4 regions of the Lysinibacillus pakistanensis genome follow, and region 2 is predicted to be linked to each of the others. Evidence: riboswitches for the same ligand, from Rfam matches in the RefSeq annotation. Region 2 holds a riboswitch; each other region holds the start of a gene.
The links. Region 2 has a riboswitch for S-adenosylmethionine ahead of QNH24_RS02365 (O-acetylhomoserine aminocarboxypropyltransferase/cysteine synthase family protein). Riboswitches for the same ligand answer to the same signal wherever they lie in the genome.
Positions count from the first base shown of each region.

Region 1: linked by a shared signal. The riboswitch ahead of QNH24_RS23175 (bifunctional homocysteine S-methyltransferase/methylenetetrahydrofolate reductase) and the one ahead of QNH24_RS02365 (O-acetylhomoserine aminocarboxypropyltransferase/cysteine synthase family protein) in region 2 are both predicted to bind S-adenosylmethionine.
Region 3: linked by a shared signal. The riboswitch ahead of QNH24_RS24540 (cyclase family protein) and the one ahead of QNH24_RS02365 (O-acetylhomoserine aminocarboxypropyltransferase/cysteine synthase family protein) in region 2 are both predicted to bind S-adenosylmethionine.
Region 4: linked by a shared signal. The riboswitch ahead of QNH24_RS21000 (methionine ABC transporter ATP-binding protein) and the one ahead of QNH24_RS02365 (O-acetylhomoserine aminocarboxypropyltransferase/cysteine synthase family protein) in region 2 are both predicted to bind S-adenosylmethionine.

Region 1 is NZ_CP126101.1:4,653,749-4,661,528, reverse strand. Features, by position in the region: gene QNH24_RS23200 (hypothetical protein) at 1-434, opposite strand, end outside; gene QNH24_RS23195 (ElyC/SanA/YdcF family protein) at 957-1,193, shown strand; gene QNH24_RS23190 (SEL1-like repeat protein) at 1,396-2,682, shown strand; gene QNH24_RS23185 (globin-coupled sensor protein) at 3,201-4,490, shown strand; gene QNH24_RS23180 (protoporphyrinogen oxidase) at 4,787-6,175, shown strand; SAM riboswitch class I at 6,301-6,400, shown strand; gene QNH24_RS23175 (bifunctional homocysteine S-methyltransferase/methylenetetrahydrofolate reductase) at 6,488-7,780, shown strand, end outside.
Region 2 is NZ_CP126101.1:465,859-473,638, reverse strand. Features, by position in the region: gene QNH24_RS02370 (hypothetical protein) at 557-943, opposite strand; gene QNH24_RS02365 (O-acetylhomoserine aminocarboxypropyltransferase/cysteine synthase family protein) at 1,324-2,625, opposite strand; SAM riboswitch class I at 2,742-2,855, opposite strand; gene QNH24_RS02360 (glycerol-3-phosphate acyltransferase) at 3,012-3,641, shown strand; gene QNH24_RS02355 (DASS family sodium-coupled anion symporter) at 3,838-5,319, shown strand; gene scpC (succinyl-CoA:acetate CoA-transferase ScpC) at 6,091-7,611, opposite strand.
Region 3 is NZ_CP126101.1:4,923,861-4,931,640, forward strand. Features, by position in the region: gene QNH24_RS24510 (aldo/keto reductase) at 1-536, shown strand, start outside; gene QNH24_RS24515 (winged helix-turn-helix transcriptional regulator) at 592-975, opposite strand; gene QNH24_RS24520 (MFS transporter) at 1,084-2,268, shown strand; gene QNH24_RS24525 (ABC transporter substrate-binding protein) at 2,411-3,373, shown strand; gene QNH24_RS24530 (helix-turn-helix domain-containing protein) at 3,446-5,020, shown strand; gene QNH24_RS24535 (YuzC family spore coat inner layer protein) at 5,670-6,080, shown strand; SAM riboswitch class I at 6,304-6,410, shown strand; gene QNH24_RS24540 (cyclase family protein) at 6,536-7,273, shown strand; gene QNH24_RS24545 (DedA family protein) at 7,314-7,780, opposite strand, start outside.
Region 4 is NZ_CP126101.1:4,196,506-4,204,285, forward strand. Features, by position in the region: gene QNH24_RS20990 (MetQ/NlpA family ABC transporter substrate-binding protein) at 202-1,059, opposite strand; gene QNH24_RS20995 (methionine ABC transporter permease) at 1,121-1,789, opposite strand; gene QNH24_RS21000 (methionine ABC transporter ATP-binding protein) at 1,779-2,807, opposite strand; SAM riboswitch class I at 2,891-2,994, opposite strand; gene QNH24_RS21005 (thioredoxin family protein) at 3,051-3,362, opposite strand; gene QNH24_RS21010 (toprim domain-containing protein) at 3,378-3,719, opposite strand; gene gcvH (glycine cleavage system protein GcvH) at 3,882-4,262, opposite strand; gene QNH24_RS21020 (arsenate reductase family protein) at 4,344-4,700, opposite strand; gene QNH24_RS21025 (acyl-CoA dehydrogenase FadE) at 4,990-6,774, opposite strand; gene QNH24_RS21030 (acetyl-CoA C-acetyltransferase) at 7,021-7,780, opposite strand, start outside.

The DNA of each region.
Region 1 (7,780 bases), 1.1 Mb from region 2:
TTATCTTTAAACATATTGATAATTTTTACGACAAGCATAATGATGACTGCAATTGCTGCAACGTTAATTAATAAACCTAAAATATTACCTAACAAACCCATACCGCTAAAGAGACTACCAAATAATAAACCAGCTAAACCACCCAGCATTAGACCTTTCATAAGACCACCAGAAAAGAAGCCGCCTTTTTTTGCTGTTGTATCTGTTTTGTTTGTAGATGTTGTATTGTTTTTATTTGTTGTTGCATTATTTTGATCTTTAGATTTGTCCTGAGATTTTTGGATATTTGAGCTATTATTATTGTTTGTAAAGCCTTTTTTCCCCGATTTATAGGATTTAGCTTCTGCAGTTGGTGTATCAGAAACAAATAATGTTGCCCCAACAGTCGCAAACATCAGTGTCGCTACAAAAATAGCGGCAAGAATTTTTTTCATTACTTAATTCCTCCAATATAATTTTTCATTTTGTCATAAACTAGTTCTTACAACTAATTTTACATGAACGTTTTCAAAAAATAAAATAATAGCCGTCATTAATTTAGAAATAACGACAAATTTGAACAAGCAGTGTCGGCAGAAAGGGTATAAAGACAATAGGATGGAGTAAGACGATGAAACAAACATTGATGCTATTAACAGCAATTTTCCTCCTATTATATACGACAGAAAAAAGACGCTTTTTTCAATGCAGTAGTTCTAGGGCTATTAGTTTTATATATTTCAAGAGCAATCATCATTCAGTACCCTCTATTGCTACCAGATAATCAGGGAGTTGTCTTGGAGATGGGATTCATCATTATACTTGGGGTAGTTTTCGAGCATTATGTTTATTTTATCGATTGTTCATGATGATTTGGTATGTATTTGTGATATTTATGATTATATGAAAATTGGTATAAACTTTTTTTCTATGCGTTTTTAATTTTTGGTTATACAATGTTTGTATACACAAGTATAATGTCATTTGCAACAGTCAATCATTTTACATCTATTCGCTATGGACCAAATTATATTATTGTTCTGAGATCAGGGCTAATTGGTCAGCTAGTCGTTCAGGAAACAGATGAAAAAGTATTGGAAGCCTATACCATGAAAAATTTTATGGTGGAAGTATATCAAATACCTACTCAAACGATAATAATGGAAGATCAATCAATGAATACTGAAAAAAATATGGCATTTTCAAAGGCATGATGGATAAACATGCGCAAGGAATTGACTCAAAGACTGCCTTTTCTCGTTTATTAAACATGTATAAATGAGTTCATAAATATGTTTTTTTAGTTACCATATTATTCATTAGGTTAATACTAAGAACGTATGTGTAATCAATTTTAAACTGTCTTCCATATAATATTGGCAAGATGGTTTTTTTATAATGCAAGGGGGGAAACGAATGTATGGACAATTTTTAGCTGAACGAAATAAAAAGCGAATTGAATCCTTACTAATGCTCACGCAGACTCAAGGTACATGGTTTGCACAAAACATCAAATTGCTAACATTTGAAGAAGTGTCATTAACAGCCTTGCATAAAATGCTGTATCAAGTTGTGCTTGGACTTTTAAAAAAAAATCAACAACGCCATTTACAAATTGTTCATCCAGAGCAGACACAATCAATACAGGAAAATGTCTTAACGCTTTTAGCTGAGTATGATGATTTACTGCGTGAAGCGATTCCACTCCCTATTTATATTTTAATTTGGCAAATTTCTTCACTTGAGAAGTTAGCCTATTGTAACGAGGTTGCTGACGATGTAATCGATGTATTGGAATGGTATTTTATCAATCAAGATAAGCAGTTTGAAGCATTTGATGAAGAAGATTTAGATCATGAGGTCATTATTGATTTATATAAAGAGTCAATAGAAGAACAAGATGCAGAAGCACAGTTTCAGCTTGGAGAATATTATAGTGCAAGTGAAAGCTCCTGTTTTCAGCCTGAAAAATCTTTAAAATGGTTAGAATTAGCAGCATCGCAGGGGCATGCCGATGCACAATATGAACTTGGGAATTTTTATTTCGAAGGTATAGGTGTACAGGAAAATTATCGCAGAGCTTTTTCATTGTATGAGGCGGCGGCAAAGCAAGGGCATCCAGATGCAGCGAATAACTTGGCGGATATGTATTTTAACGGTGAAGGAGTATCAGAAAATATCCTTCTTGCGAAGAAATGGTTTGACTTCGCTGCCAAGCAGGGTGTTGCTGAAGCAATGTTTACTCTTGGAATAATTTACGAGCAAGGGTTAGGTGTCGACATTGATGAGGAGCACGCATACTTCTATTATAAAAAATCTGCCGAAGCAGGCTATGTTGAAGCACAATATAGGCTTGGCGGAATCTGTTTTGAGGGGCGATTAGGTCAGCCCCGAGATGTGAATCGTGGTTTATATTGGTATGAAAGAGCTGCAGAGCAATACCATGTAGACGCATTTTATGATTTGGGGTTTATTTGGAGTCAAGGTTTAACGGGTATACGTAATATTGAGAAAGGAATTCATTGGTTTAAACAGGCTGCTCTTCAAGGAGACTCAGAGGCAAAATTACAGCTTGGGCATCTTTATAATAATGGAGAGGGCATAACTAGAAATGTAAAAGAAGCTATTAAATGGTACGGACTGGCTGCGGAGGCAGGAATAGAAGAAGCAGCCGTTTTGCTGAATGAATTAAAAGGAATGTAAATTTTTCGTAAAAAAATTATAGTTATTTAGTTTCTATTATCACTCTTGGTTTTATAGGTATAAAAGGTTGTTTTTGTTGTTTGTTTTAGGTATATATTAATGCATAGAACTAACGGTAAAAATATTAATATAGTGAAGGGATAATAAAGACAAAGGAAAAATAAACAAAAAATAAGCAAAAGAAATATTAGTTGATACAAATTAGCTACCAAAAGATATAGTGGTAGCTTTTTTACTGCTTTAAGCCAATAGTTTGGCTACAGGGACTTTTTATACAATTAATGGTAAAAAATGTATGATAGGAAATTGACAGCTATTTATAAAATGGATAAGGTATATGAGTGATTTTGAAAAGAGTAGTTCATGCTATGGCTAAAAGATAATTGGGATTTTGTTCAACTAGAACTTGAACAGAAATTAACCTAAACCTATTTTCTTACATTTTGAAATATATATTTTTGTAAACGGAATTGGATTTTCTCAGCTTTGCAAAAGTACACGTGAAAGAGGGAAAATGTGTGATTTTTCAAAAACAGAGAAAGACAGCAGCGATAGACCTTCAGCAATATGTTGTAAAAATGGATGTTTCTAATTGCAAGTCAATGGTCAAGCAAATAGAAATGCTAAATTTAACAAAGCAGGATTTACAGTATTTAAAAGCCTTTCAGCCATTTGTTATAGAAAATATTAATGATATTGTTGATAGATTTTATAGAATGATAGGAACTGAGGGTAGTTTAGTAAGTATTATTAATAGTCACAGTTCTGTAGAAAAATTAAAAGTAACGCTTGGCCGCCATATTATAGAAATGTTTAACGGCACAATTGATGATGAATTTTATCGAAGACGTACTAATATTGCTAAAGTACATGTTCATATTGGTTTAAGAACACAATGGTATATTTGTGCCTTCCAAGATTTATTTTTATCATTCATGGACTTAGTAGAAGAGCACATTCATCATCCCAAAGATCAGTTTAATACTATACGAGCCATTTCTAAAATTTCAAACTTTGAGCAGCAATTAGTATTAGAGGCCTTTGAAAATACTGTTGAGCAACACAAAGAGAATATGGAACGGAAAAAGGAAGCCGTGGAAAAGGAAATCGTCACGTCTACAGAAAGTCTTGCTACAATATCCCAAGAAACAAATAACTCATTTCATCGAATAAGCAAGCAATCAGATGAAATTAAACAGTTTGCAAAAAACTCACTTTTGGTGTCAGCGGAGGCTGAGAAGCAGGCAGTAGAGGGAAGAGAACGAATAAAGAGTCAATCACAAAATATGTGTAATATTATTGATTTGCTGAAGGATATAACAGAAAATATTGAACAGTTGACTGGTATGTCAAAAGAAATGGAATCAATTATGAATGTTGTTACCACAATTGCCAACCAGACCAATTTATTAGCTTTAAATGCAGCTATAGAAGCAGCCCGTGCTGGAGAAGCGGGTAAAGGCTTTAATATAGTTGCTAATGAGGTTCGAAAACTATCGATTCAAACAAAAGATTCTGTGACCTCAGTAGCCATGTTGTTACAAAAAACAAATGAACGGACAGATAAGCTAACACACTCTCTTAATAATATTCAAGAAGAGGTCATATCTGGCAAGGAAAATATGGTTCAAACAGAAGGGCAATTTACGAAAATATTAGAATCGATGACAGAGGCAAAAGAGCAAAATGATAGTATGGAAAAAGAAGTATTAGCGATAGCGGAGGTTCTTAATGAGCTAGGGATTGCCTTTGAAGAAGTAACGAATTCAGCTGAGAAATTAGCAAATGTTGCCCAACACTTAAATTAATTCAGAGTAAAGATATTATTGTGGTAACCGAAATCTACAGCCTATAAACACTATAACAACCATTGATATATGGTGTTTAATGGTTTTTCAGTAAATATTAACTAATATATTGCCGGAATTTTAAGTCAAGGGTATTTTTTGTTTCATCATGAAAAGATACATATTTAGTCATAGTAATGGAGCTATCCTCACCACGGGATAGCTCCATTTTTGCTAAATTTGTAAAGGGTTGAGCGTAATTTTCAATAAAAAGGGTTTATACTAAAGGAAGACAACAAAAATTAGGGGCGGTTAATATGGAAACAGTGGTTGTATTAGGTGGAGGAATTACGGGTTTATGTACGATGCATTATTTACAGCGCCAAGTAAAGGAAAAAAAATTAAATGTAAGGCTTGTGCTTGTTGAAAAAAATACATATTTAGGTGGTAAGTTGCACTCTGAATACGAACAGGGATTCATTATGGAGACAGGGGCAGATTCAATAGTAGCCCGTCATCAAGGTGTTATGGAGCTGGTTGAAGAGGTTAATTTTAAGCAAGATTTGGTATACAACGAAACGGGGATTTCTTATATATACACAAATAATGAGCTCCATGCGATTCCGGCAGATTCAACATTCGGTATTCCGATGAGCCTTCACTCTCTGGAAGAAAGCACACTTGTATCCGAAGAAGGTAAAAAAGAAGCATTAAAGGATTTGACAATGCCAAATGTAGGCTTTACAAAAGACAGCTCAATTGGAGAATTTTTAACGTACTATTTAGGGGAGGAGCTTGTTCAAAACCAAATAGCGCCAGTATTAGCAGGTGTGTATTCAGGAGATTTACATCAACTATCGATTGCCTCCACATTACCTTATTTAATTGATTATAAAAATGAGTACGGTAGTATTATTAAAGGTTTTGACGCAAATCGAGAACAATTTGTAAAAGCTGCTAATAAAAAATTTATTTCATTTAAAAATGGTTTATCGTCTTTAATTGATCGTCTTGAAGAAACATTAACTGATGTAGAAATTTTAAAGGGAATTACCACTACTAGTGTCAACAAGCAGGAAAACCACTACCAAGTTACTTTAGCAAATGATACGATCATTGAAGCAGATCATGTAGTTTTAGCATTACCTAATGAAACTGTACAGTACCTATTAAAGGATGAAACATTGAACCGTTATTTTGACCAATTCAATACTGCCTCCGCTATTACAATTTATTTAGGATTCGATGTACCCGATAGTAGATTACCAGCTGATGGAACAGGCTTTATTGTGTCTCATAATTCTGATGTAATCTGTAATGCAGCGACATGGACAAGCCGTAAGTGGAAGCATACTTCAGCAAATGAGCAATTACTTGTTCGACTCTTCTATAAAAGCATCAACCCCGCATATGAGAAGTTACGTAGGATGACAGATGAAGAATTATCTGTTGTTGCCTTAGAGGATGTAAGAAAAAGCTTGGGGATTAAAGAAAAACCAAGTGTCGTGAATGTAAGTAGATGGATTGATCAAATGCCGAAATATGATTTAGCACATCGTGAGGCATTACAGGGCTTATTACAAGAGCTCGAAACAAACTATCCGAATTTATCCATTGCGGGCTGCTCTTACTTTGGTGTAGGTATAGGTGCTTGTATTCAAAACGGTAAAAAAATAGGGGATAATATTGCTGAAAAATTATCTTAATTGCAGAATATAAGACAAAAAATTATATTTTTCGTTTGAAATATCCTTTGTTACGTGAAATAGTCTTGACTCAAACGTTTGTTAACGTTATGATTCTTTTAATTATTTAAAAAATTCATACTAAATTCTTATCAAGAGAAGCTGAGGGACTGGCCCAATGACGCTTCAGCAACCAACTTTTTGTCAGGTGCTAAATCCAGAAGACCCTATGGTCGAAGATGAGAAGGAACAACAATTACGAAACGTAAAAGCCTTCTTTGTGTTAAAGAAGGCTTTTTATATTATAGAAAAATAGAAAGAGGGGCTAGTTTTATGGGGTTGCTTGAAAAGTTAAAAACGCATGTTCTTACAGCAGATGGTGCAATTGGTACGGTATTATACGGCTATGGCTTGGAGTACTGTCATGAGGAAATGAATGTTCAAAGACCAGAATTAATTGAAAAGATTCATAGAGAGTATATAGCAGCTGGAGCCGATATTATTCAAACAAATACTTATGGAGCGAATGCTATAAAATTAGCACGTTACGGATTAGAGTCGCGTGTTCAGCAGTTTAATGAAGCAGCTATGACGATTGCCAAGCGAGCAGCTGCAGATGGAGGTCAATTTGTTTTAGGGACTATTGGGGGGATTCGAGGCATTCGGAAAAGCGATGCAACCTTAGAAGAAATTTTAGCGACTGTTGAAGAGCAAGCAACTGTGTTACTGGCAGGGAATCCAGACGGCCTTTTACTTGAAACCTATTATGATTTTGAAGAATTAACAGCAACATTAAAAATGCTTCGAGCTAAAACAAAGTTGCCAATCATTGCGCAAGTTTCAATGCATGAACCGGGAGTGCTGCAAAATGGTAAGAGTTTAAATAGTGCCCTACATGAGCTCGAGGCACTGGGTGCTGATATTGTAGGTGTTAACTGTCGTTTAGGTCCATACCATTCGATTCAGGCATTTGAGGGTGTAGAACTTCCTGAAAAGGCATTTATGTCTACCTATCCAAATGCATCTCTTCTAGATTTAGAAGACGGGCGTGTTGTTTATGAGTCAGAGACAGACTATTTTGGTCGCGCTGCTGTAGCACTTCGAGATCAAGGCGTTCGTTTAATAGGTGGGTGCTGTGGTACGACACCAAAGCATATTGCTGCAGCGAAAAAATACTTAGAGGAATTATCTCCAGTAGAAGAAAAATTAGCGAAGCCTGAGAAAGTAGAGATTGTACGTGAGGCAGAACCTTCAAGATTCGAGCCATTGCATATAAAAGTAAAACGTCAACGTTCGGTTATAGTAGAGTTGGATACACCAAGACATTTAGAAATCGATGGTTTTATTAAAGGTGCTAAAAAATTATATGAGGCAGGCGCAGATGTGGTCATGATGGCGGATAATTCCCTAGCATCGCCAAGAATAAGTAATGTGGCAATGGGCGCATTATTGAAAGAAACACATGGGGTACGCCCGTTAACACATATTACATGCCGAGATCGTAATTTAATTGGGCTGCAATCTCATTTAATGGGTTTAAATGCACTAGGCATTCATGATATTTTAGCGGTTACTGGAGATCCAACAAAGGTTGGGGATTTCCCAGGGGCAACGAGTGTTTATGAC
Region 2 (7,780 bases):
CTAGGAAGGACATTTGTTTTCCCTAGACGTGCAGAAGAAATCGGTTTCATTCCCTTTATTATACGTTTTTTAAGATGTTCTATAATCTATGAACAATTATTGACGATTTTTTATCTTCATTCGGCAGATGTTTTTTTGTATCGAAAGCATAGCGACAGCGGCAGATACAGGAGACTCCTACCTCTACAGATGGTGAGATAAATGCGGTTTTGGTTCCTTTTTAGTGGGTGTCCAAACACTTACTGAATGAAGATAAAGCCTCCGGCGAATGTCACGGATTTTTAGAAGGAATGAATTGTGCAGGCACAATTCAAAATCCGGACGCATTGTTTATCTGTAGCGAAAGCAAAGCGGCAGCTACAATTACGCCAAGGCGAAATTGATAAAAGGATTGTCTTTCTTCTATTATATATGTATGTTACAACATCTATAAAAATTGTTCTTTTGATAGATAATTATAAAATTATTTACAAAAATAACTTACTCCCTTTTTTTGTTAATTAAAAAGCTCATTCCCTGTAGCAGCAGAGAATGAGCTCAAATATATGAGGGAGAATTAACTAGCTTTTATTAACAATTGATAACGATATTGTGTGATTGCTTGCTGAACAAGTCCTATCTCATCTGGTGTAAAATTTGGTATAGCATACGTACGTTCAACTAGTTGAAATGTGCCATATTTTAAATAGAACTCTGTGGCAGGTAGAGGAATATGACTTGCTCCATATTTTTCATATGCCTCAAAAACTTCTTTTACTGTATAGCCTTCCTCTTTTGCATAAACGTTTTCCTCAAAAGCAGAATGTCCAAAAATTTGTCGCCATTTACGTTCAACTGATGCCAGTATGTTTTGAATGGACATGTTGTTCACAAACACATGACCTTCATTTAGTTCATAAATAAGATAAGATGCAATGTTTTGTGCACTATAAACATTTCCCATTTAAAACACTCCTTTAACATCAGTTTTTTTAGTGAAAGTAGCTGCTGGCTGGCAGCTACTCATAAATATTTCAAAAGTGGGGGAGCACTTATGAAAACAAATGGAATCAAAGTATCATTTGGAGCACCGAATCAGGCAAAAATCGATGCCGAAAATTAGTTCTAGGTTGGTAGCCTTTCGAACGTTTAACTTATACCCTAGTATATAGCATGGTTTTACTTAAGTCAATAATACTTATAAAATTACTAGGTATTATTTACGAAAAATTTCTGATAACTTATCGAATGAGATAAGCGCTGGATGTAGCAACGTTTTACGCATTACCAAATGAGGCTTATCGAATGAGAAAATACGTAAACGCCACAACACTAGCCTATGTTTTATGCTTCAACCTTTTGTTGTGAAGCTGTTACTTGCTCAATTGCTTGTTCTAAATCTGCAATAATATCCTCTACTGCCTCTAAACCGATTGATAAGCGAATGAGCGACTCGGTTACACCAGTTTGAATTAGCTCTTCAGCTGATAGTTGCTGATGTGTAGTAGAAGCTGGGTGAATTATTAATGATTTAGCATCCCCTACATTAGCTACATGGGAGAATAATTTCACACTATCAATTAATTTACGCCCTGCTTCACGTCCACCTTTAATGCCAAATGTAAGCACAGAACCGAAGCCATTTCTTAAATATTTTTTAGCCAAATCATGTGTAGGGAAATCTTCTAAGCCATTATAATTTACATATTCCACAGATGGGTGGTTTTGTAAATATTCGGCTACTGCTAAAGCATTTTCATTATGTTTAGGGATACGCAAATGAAGCGTTTCTAAACCTTGTAAAAAATTAAAGGCTGCATCAGCACTTAGTGTTGGTCCAAAGTCACGTAGTAATTGTACACGCAGTTTTGTAGCAAATGCAGCAGCTGCTGTGTCAATGCCATATCGTAAACCGTGATAAGAAGCATCTGGCTCAGTGAATCCTGGGAAACGACCACGAGTCCAATCAAATTTTCCCGCATCAACTACAACGCCACCTAAAGTCGTTCCATGTCCACCAATCCATTTTGTTGCGGAGTGAATGACAATATCGGCACCGAAATCAATTGGTGTAGAGCCATAAGGTGAAGCAAAAGTGCTATCAATAATTAATGGTAAGCCGCTTTCATGTGCAATGTTAGCCACTGCTTCAATGTCTAGTACTTTTAAACTTGGGTTACCGTAAATTTCAGCGAATACCGCTTTTGTTTTATCTGTGATTGCTGCTTTGAAGTTCTCAGGATTTGTTTCATCTACGAAAATCGTTTTAATACCGTAGTTTGGTAATGTGTTGGCAAATAAGTTATAAGTACCACCATATAAAGAGCTAGCGGCAACAATTTCATCCCCCGCTCCTGCAAGATTTAAAATTGAAAATGCGATAGCTGCTGCACCAGATGAAAGTGCTACTGCTGCTGTACCGCCTTCTAATAAAGCGACGCGTTTTTCAAAAACATCTACAGTTGGGTTCGTAATACGTGTGTAAATATTGCCGGCTTCCTCTAAGGCAAAAAGACGTTGCGCATGAGCAGTGTCTTTAAAAACAAAAGCCGTTGAGCGATATACAGGTACGGTGCGAGATCCTGTTACTGGGTCGGGCTCTTGGCCACCATGTAACAGCAATGTTTCTGGTTTAAAATTTGTCATTTTGTACCTCCAAATGGTTATTTTTTTACGATGGTACCGGAGATGAGGAGGATTTTTTAGTAGAAAACAAAAACCCCCTTCAGCTAAGAAGAGGGTTGCGGTTGCAAGTTTTCCTCCCCTTATCTGCCAGATCCAAGTAAGAATCTGTAGGAATTAGCACCTTAGCAAGTTCGTCACTTACTGGTTGCCGGGCATCATAGGGCCTATCCCTCCGCCGCTCTTGATAAGAGTATTGAGATTCAATTTCCATCGTTGTTACACAGTATAAACATAGACATTTTTTCTGTCAACACTAAAATTTTATTTTTTCCGAAACTTCAGTCTGCTTCTTTACGTAATATGAACGCATACACTATTTTAATATTTATTTAGAAAGGAGGATTTTTGTGATTAAAACCATCATTTTATTTATTATCGTTGGTTATATTATCGGCTGTCTTCATGGCTCTAAAGTGGCACAGTTTTTATCTGGGGTAGATTTAAAAAAGACTGGCCATGGGAATGCAGGTGCATCCAATGCAACCCTTTCCCTTGGATGGAAATACGGGGTACTAGTAGCGCTTATTGATATTGGTAAAGGTGTATTAGCAATTATCGGTGCACATTTCTTTCTTGCAGATGCAGCACAATACACAGAGGTACAAGTTTGGCTCTTCACCTATCTCATAGCAGCTGGTGTCATTCTAGGTCATAATTTCCCATTCCATATGGGCTTTAACGGGGGGAAAGGTACAGCCTCCATCATAGGGATATTGCTTGCTGTTGATTGGAAAATTGGTTTATTTGCACTTATTTTATTTGTCATTTTATCTTTTGCAACGAACTATTTAATCGTCGGCGTTTTAGAGTTTTATCTTGTTTTTTGTACAGCAACTTTTTTATGGATTCCTGGGATGGGTCCAACGATCATTGCTTTGCTACTTTTTGGAATAGCTGTCATTTTGCATATTGAAAATATTAAACGATTAGTCAAAGGAACAGAGCCTAAAGTAACTTCAGCTTTCAAAAAGAAATAATAATTTTTTGGATGTTTTTGTCTTTTCTATGACCATATATTTTCTCTTTATTTACTATTAATGCTGTAAAAACAGAGTATTTCACATACTAATTTTTTCTCCAATAAATAGACAAATTATTTTCTTAATAAAACATTTTACTGACCGATGTTATAGATAATAATCGTCATATTTATCGTAGAAAGGATGAGAAAATATGTCTACACTTCAACAAGCAGGCGAAAAACGTAATTTAAAGCCACTTTGGATTGCTTTAGCCTTTGCTTCATTAATCATCATTATTTTTTTACCTAATAACGGCGATTTACCTGTTGCGGGTCAACGGGCCTTAGCCATCTTAGCTTTCGCAGTCATCCTTTGGGTAACAGAGGCAGTTTCATATCCCGTCAGCTCTGCCATGATTATTGCACTGGTAACCGTTTTACTAGGACTGGCTCCGTCAATAGACGATCCAACAGCAGAATTAGGAACAGCAGGTGCTCTAAAATTAGCATTAAGTGGGTTTAGTAATTCTGCAGTCGCCCTAGTAGCCGCAGCTCTATTTTTAGCAGCAGCAATGCAAATCACCAACTTACATAAACGACTCGCCCTATGGATACTTTCACTTGTAGGGACTAAAACAAAAGCAATTGTTTTTGGTGCCATTTTAGTATCTATAGCACTCGCATTTTTTGTTCCTTCTGCTACAGCACGTGCTGGCGCAGTAGTCCCAATACTACTTGGAATGGTTGCTGCATTTGGTTTGCCGCGTGATAGCCGACTTGCTGCGTTACTTGTCATTACCTCCGTACAGGCCGTCTCCATTTGGAATATTGGGATTAAGACAGCTGCTGCTCAAAATATGGTCGCTTTAAATTTTATTCAAGAACAATTTAATGTGGATATTTCATGGGGTGCCTGGTTACTCTACGCTGCCCCCTTCTCGATTATCATGTCTATAGCTTTATTTTTCATTATGATTTCTCTGATTAAGCCTGAGACTAGTAACATAGAAGGCGGTAAAGAGGTAATCAAAAAGCAGCTTGCAGAACTAGGCCCATTAAAAGCTCCCGAGATCCGTTTAATCATCACGTCAATGATTTTATTATTTTTCTGGGCAACTGAAGGCAAGCTACACCCATTTGACACAACAACAGTCACAATTATTGCTATCGCTATTCTATTAATGCCGAAAATCGGTGTTTATACATGGAAGGAAGTGGAGCCTCATATTCCTTGGGGAACCATTATCGTTTTTGCGGTAGGTATTATGCTAGGTACAGTTTTATTGAATACGAAAGGTGCATCATGGTTATCTGACAAAGTGTTTGGTTCACTTGGTCTAGATACTATGCCGATTCTAGCAACAATTGCATTGGTTACACTATTTAATATTCTTATTCACCTAGGTTTTGCCAGTGCGACAAGCTTAGCATCAGCGCTTGTACCTGTGTTTATCGTTTTGGCCTCCACATTAACGGCTAACGTTGACCAAGTTGGTTTCGTTATCGTACAGCAATTTGTGATTAGCTTTGGCTTTCTTTTACCAATAAGCGCACCGCAAAATATGCTTGCTTATGGTACAGGAGCGTTTACAACAAAGGATTTCTTGAAATCTGGTATTCCATTAACCATTATTGGTTTCATCCTAGTACTTCTATTCTCCGCAACTTATTGGAAATGGATTGGATTATTGTAAATAGATAGAGCCCTAAGTATTTTAATAGGTATCTGGGTAAGTCTTTGAGATAACTGAGCGGTTCTTTGAGCGACCTGAGCAGTTCTACGAGGGACCCGAGCAGTTCTACGAGGGACCTGAGCAGTTCTACGAGGGACCCGAGCAGTTCTACGAGGGACCCGAGCAGTTCTACGAGGGACCCGAGCAGTTCTACGAGGGACCCGAGCAGTTCTACGAGGGACCCGAGCAGTTCTACGAGGGACCCGAGCAGTTCTACGAGGGACCCGAGCAGTTCTACGAGGGACCCGAGCAGTTCTACGAGGGACCCGAGCAGTTCTACGAGGGACCCGAGCAGTTCTACGAGGGACCCGAGCAGTTCTACGAGGGACCTGAGCAGTTCCTACGAGGGACCCGAGCAGTTCTACGAGGGACCCGAGCAGTTCTACGAGGGACCCGAGCAGTTCTACGAGGGGCCCGAGCAATTCTCCGAGGGACCCGAGCAATTCTCCGAGGGACCCGAGCAGTTCTTCAAGGGACCCGAGCAGTTCTCCCAGGGACCCGAGCAGTTCTCCCAGGGACCCGAGCAGTTCTCCCAGGGACCCGAGCAGTTCTTCGAGGGACCCGAGCAATTCTGGGGGGCGCCTGAGCAGTCCTCCGGGGGACCCGAGCAATTCTGGAGGGCACTTATCAGTTCTCTGGCAACCCATACAGTTCTTTTGGGTACCATAATTAACACAAAAGCCTTGAAGGAATCATTAACTGTCCTACAAGGCTTTTATTATACCTATTCTATTATTTTGATAATGCTGCTTCCTTCATAGTACCACTTTTTGCATAATTCACATGCCATGAAAGCGCTTTCTCTAGGTCGTGTGGAGTATGGTGTCCGCCTGTTGCTTCATTAGCATCATTAAAATACTTCCATAATTGCTCACGGTATTCAGGATGTGCACAGTTATCAATAATTAGTGCAACCCGCTCTTTTGGAGCCAGTCCACGTAAATCAGCAACCCCCTGCTCTGTCACGATTACATCTACATCATGCTCTGTATGATCCACATGTGATACCATCGGAACGATACTTGAGATATTTCCACCTTTTGCATAAGATTTTGTAACAAAAATACCTAATCGTGCATTACGTGCAAAATCACCAGAACCGCCGATACCATTCATCATTTTTGTGCCTGAAACATGGGTTGAATTCACATTACCGTAAATATCAACTTCCAGCGCTGTATTCACTGAAATTAGCCCGAGTCGGCGAATAATTTCTGGCTGATTGGAAATTTCCTGTGGGCGTAATACTAGTTTATCAGCATATTTATCAAAATTACCGTAAACTCGGTTTCCAACTTCCTCTGACAGGGTAATAGAAGTAGCAGATGCAAAGCTTACTTTTCCAGCATCAATTAATTCGAATACAGCATCCTGTAGCACCTCTGAATAGACCTCTAAATTTTCAAACTCGGAGTCTTTGAAGCCCAATAATACAGCATTTGCCACGGAGCCTACTCCTGACTGGATTGGACGTAAACTCGTCGTTAAACGGCCTACTTTAATTTCATCACGAAGGAAGTTTAATAAATGATTGGCCATAATATCTGTTTCCTCATCAGCTGGAACAATTGTTGATGGCGCATCTAAAATGTCTGAAATTACTATACCCTTTACTTTCTCTAAATCTAGTGAAATACCAATTGTTCCGAGTCTATCTGAAGCCTTTTGTAATAGAATTGGATCACGTTTTCCTTGTGGTCCTGGAACAAAAATATCATGTACTCCCTCTAATGCATCTAGCTGAGCCACATTCAGCTCGATAATAACTTGATCGGCCTCTTGCACAAAAATCGGAGAATTACCAACTGAAGTTGTAGGAATTAGTAAGCCATCTTCTGTAATAGCAGCCGCTTCGATAATCACAAAATCAATAGGACCTATAATGCCCTGACGTACCAATTCTGCATTATGTGAAAGATGCGCATCGACAAACATAATATCACCGCTGTTGATTTTATTACGAATTCCCGCATCCGCCTGGAAAGGGCCACGTTTACGAATAACGCCAGCTTCAGCTAAGTATTGGTCAACTTCTGGGCCTAATGATGCACCTGTATATACATCTACCTGAAAGCTCTCTTTTTTAGCTTTTTCAACAAGTGCAAGTGGCACAACTTTAACATCTCCAGCACGTGTAAAACCACTCATCCCAAGTACCATACCATCCTTAATCCAAGATGCTGCTTCTTCTGCTGTGACAACCTTGCTTCGCAGCTGTTCATTACGAAGCTTTTTCGCTAACTTTTCTTCCATTCCTTATTCCTCCATCCCACTTTATTTTTGTTTAACTAGATTACTTGGTAGATACCTCGTTGCTATTTCCAAACATTAGAATTTTAACCAAATAAACCGTCGCATAAATAATATTATACTATTTAGAATATTTAATCTATATCCAAGAAAATATTTCGTTTTTCGAGAA
Region 3 (7,780 bases), 790 kb from region 2:
TAGGTTTAGATTATTTAGATCTTTACCTTATTCATTGGCCAGGTAAAGATAAATTCGTTGAATCTTGGAAGGCTCTTGAAGACCTTTATGAACAAGGCAAGATCAAAGCAATTGGTGTATGTAACTTCACTGTTGCACATTTAGAAAAATTATTATCATTTGCTCGTATTAAACCTGTTGTGAATCAAGTGGAATTCCACCCTCGTTTACAGCAAGTGGAGCTTCGTTCATTCTGTGACAAACACCAAATTCAACTTGAAGCATGGGCACCTTTAATGCAGGGTGGACTTCTAGAAGATGAAACTATTTCAAAAATAGCAACAAAATATGGAAAATCCAATTCTCAAGTTATTTTGCGCTGGGATGTACAAAATGGAGTGATCACGATCCCAAAATCAGTGCGCAGAGAACGCATGATGCAAAACGCTGATATCTTTGACTTTACTTTAACAGACGAAGAAATGGCTATCATCAATGCGATGAATCTTGAACAACGTGTTGGACCAAATCCAGATGAATACGACTTTGCTCTATAAGCATTAAAAAGGAAAAAGAGACTGTCTTATGTTTGACAGTCTCTTTCTTCCCTCATTACGATGTTTGCTGCATGGCTATATCGTCGTCATGTTGTTTTAAAATGACATCTTCGCCTTTATCCTGTAATACTTCAACATGTTTTTCGCCCCAAGTGCAAAGCATGTTCAAAATAGGTTCCATGCCCTGTCCATAGGGTGTTAATGAATATTCAACCTTTGGCGGCACTTGATTAAAGACTTTTCGATTGATTAATCCAGCTTGCTCTAACTCTCTTAATTGACTTGTAAGCATCTTTTGTGAAATTCCTGGAATCAATCGTCGAAACTCATTTGTTCGAATTTTACCGTGGTGGTTTAAATGACAAAGAATAACCGGTTTCCATTTACCACCAATGACTTCAAGTGTAGCTTCAACACCAATATTATAAATTTTTTGCATTGTAACCTCCTGTAATATTCAAAAGTAACTAAAAGTACTCTACATAACTTTTGGGTTGTATGAATATTACTACACATAATAAAAAAAATCAAAGGAGATATTAGTAGTATGTCACATTCAAAAAAGCCAAGTGCTAAATTAACCTTACTGGCACTTGCCATCAGTGCATTTGGTATAGGGTCCACTGAATTTATTAGTGTCGGACTTTTACCATTAATTACAGATGACTTTGGTATATCTTTAAGCACGGCTGGCTTAACCGTTTCTATATACGCACTCGGTGTAACTGTTGGGGCTCCATTATTAACAGCCTTAACATCTCGTCTTAGTCGAAAAACTGTTTTATTGCTGGTTATGACTATTTTTATAGTTGGGAACTTAACCGCAGCTATAGCGCCTAATTTCTCAATTTTATTAATTGGACGTATTATTTCAGCATTAGCACATGGTGTGTTTATGTCCATCGCCTCTGTTATAGCAGCCGATGTAGTTGAACCAAATAAACGAGCAAGTGCAATTGCTTTTATGTTTACAGGCTTAACATTAGCTACGGTGACTGGTGTCCCACTTGGTACGTTTATTGGACAAGTAACAGACTGGCGTATGTCATTCATCTTTATCGTCATTATTGGGATTATCGGTTTAAATAGTAATGCGTTGTTAGTACCTAGCCAATTATCAAAAGGTAATCCAATCTCTTTACGTGATATCGGCAAAGTATTAGGCAATATTCGCATGTTATTAATCCTTTTCATTACAGCAATTGGATATGGTGGTGCCTTTGTTGTGTACACATATGTTTCTCCAATTTTAGAGCAATATATGGGTTACTCGCCACATGCTGTAGTCATTATATTAGTTATCTATGGGATTTGTGTTGCTATTGGTAATACATTAGGCGGTCATTTCGCTAATCAGAATCCGCTTCGTTCCATCTTTATTATTTTTGTGGGACTTGCCTTAGCGTTACTTGGCATTGGCTCCACTCTCGAATCGCCAATTATCGGATTAATCATGGTCCTAATCATGGGGCTATTTATGTTTATGAATGTCCCAGGATTGCAGCTCTATGCGGTTCTTCTTTCTGAAAAATATGTGCCATCAGCTATTTCAATGGCCTCAGCATTGAATATTTCGGCTTTTAATATTGGTATCTTTTTAGGATCATATATTGGCGGCTTTATTATTCGCCATCAATCGTTAGCTCATACGCCCTTATACGGATTCCTAATGGTAATGCTTGCAGCGATTGTTACACTATTATGGTTAATTTTTGATAACAAAAAACAATAATCCTTGTACTTTATTTTGTATAAGAAAGAAGTAGAGAATGTGTATTGTTTGTTTAAATGATGTGCCCTATAATTTAGTAGAATTAATCGAGAATGATTATCATTCTGAATTACTAATACCTTTATTATAGGAGTGAATGGCAATGCATAAGATTCGACCATTTTCGTTAGCATTATTTTGTTTAATCGTGTTGACGTTTGTTTTAGGAGCTTGTTCGAAGGAGGAATCAAAGGAGAAAGCTGATGTTGCTAAAGAGAATCAATCAATAGTGGAAACACGGACTGTAGAAGATGAATTTGGGGAGGTAGAGATTCCCGCAAAGCCTCAGCGAGTAGCGGCCATATACTTGGAGGATTATCTAACAGCATTAGAGGTAAAGCCCACTGTCCAATGGTATCATCCAGCTTGGGGGAAACAGGATTATCTAAAACTGGATGCACCAGAATTTGATATTACAGGAAGCATGGAGGCTTTATTGCAAGCCAAGCCAGATTTAATCATTGTAGATGGTGCGGCTGATAAAGCAAAATACGAGGAATATTCTAAAATTGCACCTACCTATCGTTTAAAAGAGGAAATCCTTGCAGATCCACAGGCAATTGTTAAAACGATTGCTGATGTCTTAAACATTCCTGATAAAGCAGATGAGGTTGTTAAAAATTATCAGCAACGTATTACGACTTTAAAGGCAGAGTTAGATAAGTCCGTTGGGGATGAAACAGTCGCTGTGGTCCGTTTAAATGTAGCCGATAAAACACTAGCATTATTTGGCGTTAAAAATCGATATTCTGGCTATATTTACACTGAGGTGGGACTTACTCCTCACCCACTAGCCCGTGATATGACGGAATTTCATGAGATACTTTCAGAAGAAGCTATACCTAAATTAGACGCTGATCATATTATTCTTTTCCCTTCTAATGGAACATGGGAATCTGAAGAAAACCAGGATGCGATTAAATGGTTAGATAGTACGCTCTGGAATACAGTTCCTGCAGTAAAAAACGGAAACGTGTATATTGCTGACCGAACATATTGGCAATCTGGAGCTATAACTGCAAATCTACTAAAATACGATGACCTTGAAAAATGGTTCGTAAAATAATTTTAAAGAAAGCTCTCTTAGGGCTTTCTTTGCGTTGTTTAAATAAAACTATTTATAGAAAGGTAGAAAAATATGAGTGGTTTATCGCAAATATTTCACTTACAAGAAGTTTCATATTCTATTCCATCAGCAATGTGGCAACTACATCATTGTGACCATTATAGCCTTGTTGTAGTTATAAGCGGCCATGGAGAGCTAATTTGTGATCATGAAACTATCCATCTTACTGAAGAAAAGTGTGTGCTCATTCCTCCTAATCAAAAAATAAATGTTCACAATGAAAGTGGGGTGCTGTGCTTTTATCACTTAACATTTAAAATCATCCAACTGCAAGAAAGTCAGACGGATTGCTTTTCTATTTTTACACAATTTCAAGAACTAGGCTGCCATCCTTTTTCTCAATGTACTAATTTGTTAGAAATCATTTATCGACACCGTCTAGCAATGGATGAGCTATCGCTATTTGAGCAACATGTACGCTTCCAAGAATTTATGTTATTCATTATGAATCAAAATGTACCTAATCAGCAGCAGAAAAGTGTTCGTCAGTCCGTTGAGCAGTCCATCAAATATTTACAAAAGCATTATGAACGGGATTGGACTGTTGAGCAATTGGCAGAATTAGCGGCTGTGCCACGCTGGAATTATTCTCGTATATTCAAGGACATTACTGGTCAAATCCCACTCAACTTTTTAAACAATGTTCGTCTTGAAAAAGCCAAGCAATTACTAGTAACAACGAATGACCGTATTTTTGAGATCAGCCAAACAGTTGGATTCAACAATGAATATTATTTTAACCGCCGCTTTAAAGAGCATGTCGGTATCTCTCCTGGACAATATCGTCGTGGCCAAAGTAATAACCCTCGTATATTCGCACCGTTTTTAGAGGATTTTTTAGTGGCATTAGGTATTACACCCATCGCTCAATTTAGCCATTCAAAATGGGGCAAACAGGATTATCTAGGGTTACAAGAAATACCTGATATTGATATTGAAAAAGGACAAATGGATCAACTTTTTCATTATAAGCCAACTTTAATTATGCTAGATGAAGGGATAGAGCGCTGGAAAGCTTGTCATCAATTAGATCAATTGGCTCCCACTTATCATCTCTCACATCCAGGTGAAGATTGGCGAACTACATTGTTCCAAATAGCCGACTTAACAGGTAGAACGGCTATTATGAAGGATGTCATTAACCAGTATGAGGTAAAAGTGCAAAAGGCAAAAAAAGTGCTTCAAAAATCAGTATATGGACAAAGCGTAGCCTTTCTTCGTATCTCCGCTATTGGCATCAGCCTCTATGCAGGACCCGAATGCGGCTATACGGGCCCCATTCTATATCGTGATCTCGGCTTAATGCCCCATGAATCTGTATGGAATATCCCACATTATACACGAAAAACACATCTAACAATTGACCAGCTTATTCACTTAGATGCCGATCATTTATTCATTACCTTTGACAAACAACATTCGATTTTCGAGGGAGAGGAACGAGTAATACTAAAATCTCCTACCTGGAGCAACCTTCCCGCAGCAAAAAACAACTGTGTCTACGAGGTTGATTTCTTAACATGGATGAACTACGGCATTCTCTCCCATAACAAAAAAATAGATGATGTTTTACGTGTTCTTGGATAAAAATTTATGAAAGGAAGGCTTATACACATGCGAAGCCTTCTTTTTTGATTGGGTGAGTGTTATTCGTTTTTGATCGGCTTGGGCTCGTTTTTGATCAGCCTGAACCCTTTTTCGATCGGGTTGCCTCCACTTTTGATCGGCTTAGACTCCTTTTTGATCAGCCTGGGCTCGTTTTCGATCGGGTTGCCTCCACTTTTGATCAGCCTGCGTTCGTTTTTGATCAGCTTGGACTCCTTTTTGATCAGGTGCCTTGCTTTTTTGATCAGCCTGAGCTCTTTTTCGATCGGGTTGCCTCTACTTTTGATCAGGCTGCGTTCGTTTTTGATCAGGTACCTTGCTTTTTTGATCAGCCTAGGCTCGTTTTTGATCGGGTTTCTTCCACTTTTGATCAGCCTGAGCTCGTTTTCAATCGGGTTGCCTCCACTTTTGATCGGCTTAGGCTCCTCTTTGATCAGGTTGGTTCACTTTCGATTAGCTCTAACCCTTTCTCTTATCAGGTTCCTTACTTTCAATCGACTAAATTATCTCTTCACTCATCCTAGGTATTAATTTGATAATACCCTAGACGTGAAACCATAGAAGTAGCGAACACCGAAAGTCCCCGCTGCACATAAGATATAGTATTAGCAAGTGGATAGGAGGAGTTTAGTTGTATTACAACCCTTATCCGATTTTTGTCTATCCTACCTATTATCCAACATTGGCAATAGTAAATCCTCCAGCACTTCACCAACCAGCTAGATATTTAGCTATGCCAACAAACCCAATAAATACAAATCCGTTTCCAGCCGTCAATACAAATAAGCTGAAAATTTCCGCCAAGCGAGTAAAGAGAATTATGCAGCAGATTCAGCTACTTACAGATAAAATTGACGGATCAGAACAATTTGCACATGATCTTATGGATGCCGCACAAAAATCAAATAAATCAGAAGTTGAAAGGTTAATCATCTCGACTGGTATTACTATGACATTTGAAACAAACTATACACCAGATAATATTCGGATAGTATTTACAGATATTGAATGTTGTAAGCTTTCATTAGTTTTAAGCTGGTGACAGCGCCTTTTCTACAAGTGGGCTCTTTTCATAAGAACCCTCTTGTCCATTTATCTTGCACCTAAAAACCTCTAGTGAGCATGGTTTTTCTGCCAGTTATGAATCCCTCTAATCCTTTTAGTTAATATAATTGCAAATCTATGTATCCCTATTGAACTTGTAAACTATAAATAAATATGCTAATGTATTTGTATCGTTATTTCTGAAAATTCTTATATTGCATTTCTTATCAAGAGAGACGGAGGGATTGGCCCTATGAAGTCTCAGCAACCAGCCTTTAGGTATGGTGCTAACTCCAATTGGCAAAAATGTTTGCCTTGAAGATGAGAAGACTAACATTTGTTGCTTTGCACAAGAGTCCTCTCTCCAAGGAGGACTCTTTTTTGTGGTTATGATTGGACAAGAAGGACAAGCAGGGAATAACTCATACTATTAATAGAAAGCAGGTAAATACGATGTCGAATGAACTTTTACAAGCAGTGCAGCTATTAAAATCAAGAAAATGGGTGGATTTAACACATACATTTGGACCAAATTCACCTCACTTCTTTATGTTTGAGGATGCAAAGTTTGAAACCCTATTTTCACATGATGATGGTTTCTTTGCGCAGCAATTCACTTTTCCTGGACAATATGGAACACATATCGATCCACCTATCCACTTTGTTAGGGACACACGTTTTTTAGAAGAATTGGATTTAAAAGAATTAGTACTACCCTTAATCGTGATTGATAAATCGAAGGAAGCCGAGCAAAATAATGATTTTACCTTAAGTGTTCAGGATATTCTTGACTTTGAGGCTGAGCATGGAGAAATTGAAGCAGGTACGTTTATTGCCCTACGTACCGATTGGAGTAAGCGTTGGCCTAATAAGGATGCCTTTAATAATAAGGATGCTGAGGGTCATAATCATATACCAGGTTGGGGATTAGAGGCATTACAGTTTTTATTTAAAGAACGAAAAATTAACGCTATTGGTCACGAGACTTTCGACACTGATTCAGCAGCGGATTTTCGCAAAAATGGTAAGTTAGATGGTGAATATTTTGTACTTGAGCAAGACACTTATCAAATTGAGCTTTTAACAAATTTGGATCAGCTACCGCCAAAAGGGGCTGTCATATTCAATATTGTACCGAAACCAGAAAGAGCGTCTGGATTCCCTGTTCGTTCATTTGCCATCTTACCTTAAAAATAAATAAGGGTCTTATTCGCTTAGAAGAATCAGACCCTTATTTATTTCTTTTTTTGAAAAAATAATAAATGACCAACATTAATATGATGAATACTACGATAAGATAAATACTGTAGTGAGATAAGTAAAATCCCACATAGCGCCATTTCTCACCTAATACTTTTCCTAATGTAATAAAAGTAAATGTCCAAATAAACGCGCCTGCATAAGCAAAAATGGCAAATTTTCTATAAGGATAGTTGTTAATGGCTGCTACATATGCGGTAAGATGGCGTACACCTGGAATAAAATAACCGATCAGTAATAAGGCTGGTCCTATTTTCGTAAATAATTTTTTAGTAAAATTAATTTTTTGCTTAGTAATATGAATCTTCGGGCCATATTTATGTAACAAAGGTAGCCCGAATCGATAACCTATATAATAACTTAAAGTAATGCCACCTATTGCCCCGATAGTTGCGCTAAGTAATGCTGGAACATGTTCTAGTGTTTCTCGATATACAC
Region 4 (7,780 bases), 1.5 Mb from region 2:
ATAATTTTACACAACTCCTTTCTACAAACTAGTTATACCATATCGAAAATTTTTATAAATAGGGATATATTTCATTTTATAATTTTTCTTCATAAAGTAGGGTTTTTTTCTTAAATACCTGTTTAACCTAACTCAATTTTTACAAAAAAATAGTACAAACCTTAGTTTGTACTATTTAACAGTTTATTTTATTACAATAAATTATTGAACTGGTACAACTGAACCTTTCCATTCTTCAAGAATGAAGTCTTGGATTTCTTTCGAATTTAGGACTTCTAATAATTTTTTAATTTCTTTCTTTGTTTCATCCCCAGCACGAACAGCAATAATATTCACATATGGAGACTCTTTATCTTCAAGAGCAATTGAATCATTCACTGGGTTTAAGCCGTTATCGATTGCAAAGTTAGAGTTAATTAGCACTGCATCACCTTCATTATTTTCGTACATTTGTACGAGCATTTCAGGTGCTGTATTAGCATCGAATTTAAAGTTTTTAGGGTTTTCTGCGATATCTTTGATTTCTGCTGCTGTTTTATCGATACCATCTTTAAGTTTAATTAGGCCTTTTGCTTCTAGTAATGAAAGCATACGACCGTGGTCTGCAACTGAGCTAGAAAGTAAAATTGTTGCGCCCTTTGGTAGCTCGTCAAGTGATTTATATTTTTTAGAGTAAATGCCGATTGGCTCAATGTGAACGCCACCAGCATTGACGAAATCATAGCCATTATCTTTAATTTGAAGCTCTAAGTAAGGAATATGCTGAAAATAGTTAGCGTCAAGGTCTTCTGATGCTAAATCTTGGTTTGGTAATACATAATCTGTATACGTTTCAATTTGAAGATCAATACCTTCTTTAGCTAAAATCGGTTTTGCTTTTTCTAAAATTACTGCATGCGGTGTATTAGAGGCACCTACAGTTAATGTCACATTTTCTTTACTATCTGTTTTATCATCTGTTGATGCACCTGAGCTTGCATCGTCTTTTTTACCAGCACCGCAAGCCGCTAAAGCTAGCACTAATACTGATAAGAGTAATCCTGTCAATAGCTTCTTCATTTTATTACACTCCCTTTTATTTTGTTCAAAGTATGTTAACGGCAGAGAACCGAAATAACCTTTAACGTTTATCTGTTTTAGCTGTAATCATATCGCCTATCCATTGAATAATAAATACGACTACTAAGATTAGAATAGTTGCCATTAATGTCACATCTGAGCGATTACGCTGGAAGCCATCCAAGAAGGCTAAGTTTCCTAACCCGCCTGCACCAATAATTCCAGCCATTGCTGTATAACCAACAAGCGCTACAGCTGTTACAGTAATACCTGAAATAAGCGCAGGTAATGATTCTGGAATTAACACTTTCCATATAATAGTAGATGTTTTAGCACCCATTGAACGAGCTGCCTCGATTACCCCTCTATCAATTTCACGTAATGCAATCAATACCATACGTGCATAGAATGGGGCAGCACCAATAATTAGTGCTGGTAATGCAGCATTGGCTCCACGGATTGTGCCAAGCAAGAATTTTGTAAATGGAATTAATAAAATAATTAACACGATAAATGGAATCGAACGGAAAATATTTACGAGTGAACCTGTTAAGAAATTCACAATTTTATTAGCCCATAGTTGATGGGGGCTTGTTAAAAACAATACGATTCCAATTAATAAGCCAAGGATGAATGTTACTACGGTTGAAATAGCTGTCATATACAGTGTTTCATAGGTAGCTGCCCACATTCGCTCCCAGTCGACATTCGGAAAGAGATTAGTTAGCATTTGCAATCACCTCCGTTTGTACTTCAACTGTATTTAAGTAACCTAATGCATCAGCCACATTTGACTCGGTTCCATCTATTTGCACAATAAGTGTACCGTAAGCACCATTTTTTGTTTGAGAGATATTACCGTGCACAATACTAACTTCTACATCAAAGTGCTTGACGAGGTGTGAAATTACGGGCTGCTCTGTTTTTTCTCCTACAAAAATTAGCTTAACAAGTTGTCCAGTTGGATAATTTGCTTTTATTTGTGCAACCGTCTCCTGCGTTTCCTTCGTATCTGTAATTTGTGACACAAATTTTTTCGTAATAGCAGCTTGAGGTGCCTGGAATACTTGTAATACCTCACCACGTTCTACTATTTCGCCAGCCTCCATTACTGCTACACGATGGCAGATTTTACGGATAACGTGCATTTCATGTGTGATTAACACAATAGTTAATCCTAATCGCTCGTTAATATCTACAAGTAAATCCAGGATTGCATCGGTAGTCTCTGGGTCAAGTGCTGAGGTTGCCTCATCACATAATAAAACCTCTGGATTATTAGCAAGTGCTCGAGCAATGCCGACACGCTGCTTTTGACCGCCTGATAGCTGTGATGGATACGCCTGATCACGTCCATCTAAACCAACAAGAGTAATCAATTCCTTCACACGTGCATCACGCTGAGCCTTTGAAACACCTGCGATTTCTAGTGGAAAAGCGATATTTTCAGCAACGGTTCTAGACCATAGTAGATTAAAGTGCTGGAAAATCATACTTACCTTTTGTCTTGCATCTCTAAGCTTTTGCCCCTTAATAGATGAAAACTCTTGATTGTTAACCATCACCGTACCAGATGTTGGCTTTTCTAAACCGTTCAATAAACGAATCATTGTACTTTTACCAGCACCACTATAGCCGATAATGCCAAATATTTCACCTTTATTTATGGAAAGGTTTACGTCTTTGACTGCTGTTAATTCGCCATTTGCGGTTTTGTAATTCTTCGTAATATTTTGAAGCTGGATCATAGCGAATACTCCTTTTCTCATATAGAAAACCCCTTCACTCACAGACAAGTAGAAGGGGTCACGTATTTATACGCTCAACCGTTCTCTCATCTTTCAAAGATAAATCTTTGGGTGATTTGGCACCTTTTCACTTTGTGATGGTTGCCGGGCTTCATAGGGCACTTCCCTCCGCCACTCTTCATAAGAGTTCGATATATTCAATGTTTTAGTAATATATTTGTTACTTTACCATGCTAGCAAACTTCAGTCAATTGATTTTTTTAACAATTCGTATAAAAACGGTACGGATTGAAAAGCATAGACTTTTTCTGTCACTTTTCCGCCATCACAGACGAGTAAACATGGTACACTTTCGATTTCGTAATCTAAGGCAATTTCTTCAACAAAATTTAAATTTGCTTTGCCGATTTGAAGCTTTGGCAGTAATTGCTCAACGATCATCATCATTTTTGATGCAACTGCACATGTACCACACATAGGTGTATATAAATAAAAGGCAGCTTTTTTCCCCGACTGGACAGCCGCGATCCACTGCTCTTTTGACCATTCTTCCATTTTTTTCACGCAACCTTACAAAATATATTGATTATGGATTGAGAAATGTGCTCGCAACAATATCATTGCTAATACCTTTCTCGGAGTTGTCTCAACTTCTTTATACGTTGGCATTGTACGTAAATGCTCTGCCTCTGGATAATGTCTGTCCATTAATGCCCGTAGCTTATCCCCTGATGGATCTGCATCAAAAAATGTATAAAGCTCACAGCCCTCATATGGATCAAGCAGCACTTCTAATTGATGCACACCAATTGTACCATTCGTACAAAGTATTGTGACATCTTCACTTAAAATAGGTTCAATTTGAAGCTTATCCGAACGGCCTTCAACAATTAAGCATTTTCCCTCGAACATCACGCCACCCCCATTAGACATATCCCTTTTCCTTATAGTCATTATATCAATTAAGCATTAACGATGGTAATGTTAGACACCCATTGCAAGCGACTATCTCCCCAGCCATGAAGATAATAAAAAACGTCGGTGAATGCCGACGTTTTTCTATTAGGGCTTGTCTTATTCAGCGACCATTTCTTCGTATTGCTCTGCTGTCATAAGCTTTTCAACTTCTGATGCATCAGCAGGCTCAACAACGATCATCCAAGCTTTTTCATATGGTGATTCATTAACGAATTCTGGGCTATCTTCTAAATCTGCATTTACTTCAACTACAGTACCTGAGATTGGCGCATATAATTCAGAAACAGTTTTTACTGATTCTACGCTACCGAATGGATCATCTGTTTTGATCTCATCGCCAACTTGTGGAAGCTCAACGAAAACGATATCTCCTAATTCAGATTGTGCGAAGTGTGTAATACCGATACGTACTTTTCCATCTTCTACTTTTACCCATTCATGTTCTTCAGAGTATCGTAAGTCTTTAGGTGTGCTCATGCAAAAAACCCCTCCATAAATATGTAATATATTCACTTTCAGTGTGCCATACTTCTCCTATAAAAACAAGGATAATTACGGCTATTTCCAAGCTTGCTCAAAATCAGATTCTTTAAACCCTAACGTTACTTTTTTTCCATCAGTAACGATTGGACGTTTGATTAACATTCCATCAGAAGCAAGTAGCTCAAGCTGCTCCTCCTCGCTCATATCGGCAAGTTTATCCTTCAAACCAAGCTCTCGATACTTCATGCCAGACGTATTAAAAAACTTTTTAAGAGGTAGTCCACTTGCTTGCCATAACTTTGTTAATTCGTCCTTTGAAGGTGGCTGTTCTACAATGTGTACCTCTTCATACACTATATCATTATCGTTTAACCATTTTTGAGCTTTCTTACAAGTTGTGCATTTTGGATATTGGATAAATTGAATCGTCATTGAAAGGCTCCTCTACTTTCTTTTTGAGGACACTGATTTTCTGTGTCTTCCTTATTTTCTGTAGTATACCATCATAACCATACAAACCAAAATGAAACAATTTTCAGTTGCTCTCACACCAATCCCCAGGCTTCTACTACAGTCTATCCATTTCTTTCTTAATTCTATCCGTCACTTTCTTAATTCTATCCTTCACTTAACTGTTTCTATCAGTTGCTTTTGCAAATCTATCCTTCTCACCCACAAACAGCCTAGCTATCTATTACAGATAGCTAGGCTGTTTGATTTATTACACTACATATTTTTCTGCGTCAATCAACTTAACTGATGCTTCACGTTTCTTCGCAATTAAGTTGTAAGGATTATTACGTGTTAGCTTACGTAGTGCAGATAACGTCATGCGCGCTGCATCTCCGTCAGCTGAAGCAAGAATTGTATCTTTTGCCTCTTTTTCAATTTCTGCAAATGCTTCTTGACAAAAGATTTGAGTGTACAATAATTTTTGATGAGCTTTTTCAGCACCATCACGAGCAATCGCTTTTTCTGTACGTAAGACAGCTGATTCCATAGCGAATAATTGGTTTGCGATATTCGCAATATTTACCAATACCTCTTGCTCCTGATCAAGCTTCGGACCAAAGCGTTGTGCTGCTAATCCCGCTGCTAATACTGCGATTTTCTTTGCATTTTTCACAAGGTATTTTTCTTGTGCTAGTGGCTCTGTGCCTATATCTTCAGGCATTAGCATAAGCAGCTCCTGCTGTAAATTTTGGGCTACTTGTAATAGTGGAAGCTCACCCTTTATTGCCTTCTTCATAAATGTACCTGGCACAATCATGCGGTTAATTTCATTTGTTCCTTCAAAAATTCGATTAATACGAGAATCGCGATAAATTCGCTCTACCTCGTATTCAGCCATAAAGCCGTAGCCACCATGTAATTGCACCGCTTCATCTGCAATATAATCTAATGTTTCTGAACCAAACACTTTGGCAATTGAGCATTCAATCGCATATTCAGCAATAGCACCGGCAATTACCGTTCCTTGCTTTTGCTCCTCAGGGTTTAACTGACTTAAGCGATCCTCAAATAAGCCTACAGTACGGTAGTTTAATGACTCAGACGCATATAATTGAGAAGCCATTGTTGATAATTTTTCTTTTGTTAAATTGAAATCAGACAGCTTTGTTTTAAATTGCTGACGTTGGTTTGTATATTGAATCGCTAGCTCTAATGCACGCTTAGATCCACCAATTGTACCAACGCCTAGCTTATAACGACCAATATTTAAAATATTAAAGGCAATCACATGCCCACGGCCAATTTCACCTAATAAATTTTCTACAGGCACTTCTGCATCCTCTAACACTAATGTACGAGTGGATGAAGATTTAATCCCCATCTTCTTCTCTTCAGGTCCCACTGACACGCCATTGAATGCACGTTCTACGATAAATGCAGAGAATTTATCGCCATCGATTTTAGCGTACACGACAAATACATCAGCAAAGCCGGCGTTTGTAATCCATTGCTTTTCACCATTTAGAATATAATGCGTACCTGCATCATTTAATTTTGCAGTTGTTTTTGCCCCTAATGCGTCTGAACCAGAACCTGGCTCTGTTAATGCATAGGCAGCAATTAATTCACCTGATGCTAGCTTTGGTAGGTATTTTTGCTTTTGCTCTTCATTACCAAACAGTACAATTGGTAATGAACCAATACCGACATGTGCACCATGAGTAATTGAGAATCCACCCGCTACGGACATTTTTTCTGCGATTAAGGCAGAAGATACTTTGTCTAAGCCTAAGCCCTCATATTCTTCAGGTACATCTGCACCTAGTAAACCTAGCTCACCAGCACTCTTTAGTAGACGAACTGAATGCTCAAATTCATGATGCTCTAAGTTTTCAACAACTGGTAGCACTTCATTTGTTACATATTCTTCTGTTGTTTTTGCAATCATTTTATGCTCATCTGAGAAATCTTCAGGTGTAAACACACGATCTAATTCCACATCTTCAACAAGAAATCCGCCGCCTTTAATAAAATCCGTTGTTTTTTCTGTCATGATTAATTCCTCCCACATATATCAATTTTGATTGTTTAATCCCCTAATTTACACCTCAGCATAATTGCGTTCAGACTTTGCTCGAAAAGCTCCTTTTCAAAATCTGTGACATCCGCTGGGCCTTTTCTAGATTTAGCGGTCATAAATTGACGCTTCAATCACGATGAAAATATATAGAAAAGCTTGAAATATACAATGTTCGGAGGCAACCGTAAACAGTACACCTCAAGCTTATCTAGCGAAAAATTATAGAATTTCAAATACGCCTGCAGCCCCCATGCCGCCGCCAATACACATTGTCACAACTCCATATTTCTTACCTTGACGCTTCAATTCATGAATAAGCTTTAATGTTAAAATAGCTCCTGTTGCGCCTAGTGGGTGACCTAATGCAATGGCACCACCATTCACATTTACTTTTTCTTGGTCGATGCCTAAATGACGTACAACCTGTAAAGATTGTGAGGCAAATGCTTCATTAATTTCCCATAAATCGATGTCATCTATTGATAATCCTGCAATTTCTAACGCTTTGGGTACTGCCACGATTGGCCCTATACCCATTACTTCAGGAGGTACACCCCCAACAGCAAAGCCTAGGAATTTTGCCATTGGCGTAAGTCCCTGCTTGTCAGCCTCCTCCCGATCCATCACTAGGACAGCTGCTGCTCCATCAGATGTTTGAGAGGCATTTCCAGCTGTCACACTACCTTTTACATGGAAGGATGGACGTAGCTTTGCTAAACCTTCAACAGATGTACCTGGACGTACACCCTCATCCATACTAAACGTGAATTTCTTCACTTGTGGTTTATTGTTAGCATCCACGAAATGCTGCTCCACCTCTACTGGAACAATCTCATCATTGAACTTTCCTTCTTTAATCGCCTTTTCTGCAAGCGCATGTGAACGAACGGCAAAGGCATCTTGATCCTCTCGACTAACATTGTATTGTCGTGCTACTTCCTCAGCTGTATGACCCATTCCCATATAATATTGAGGAGCT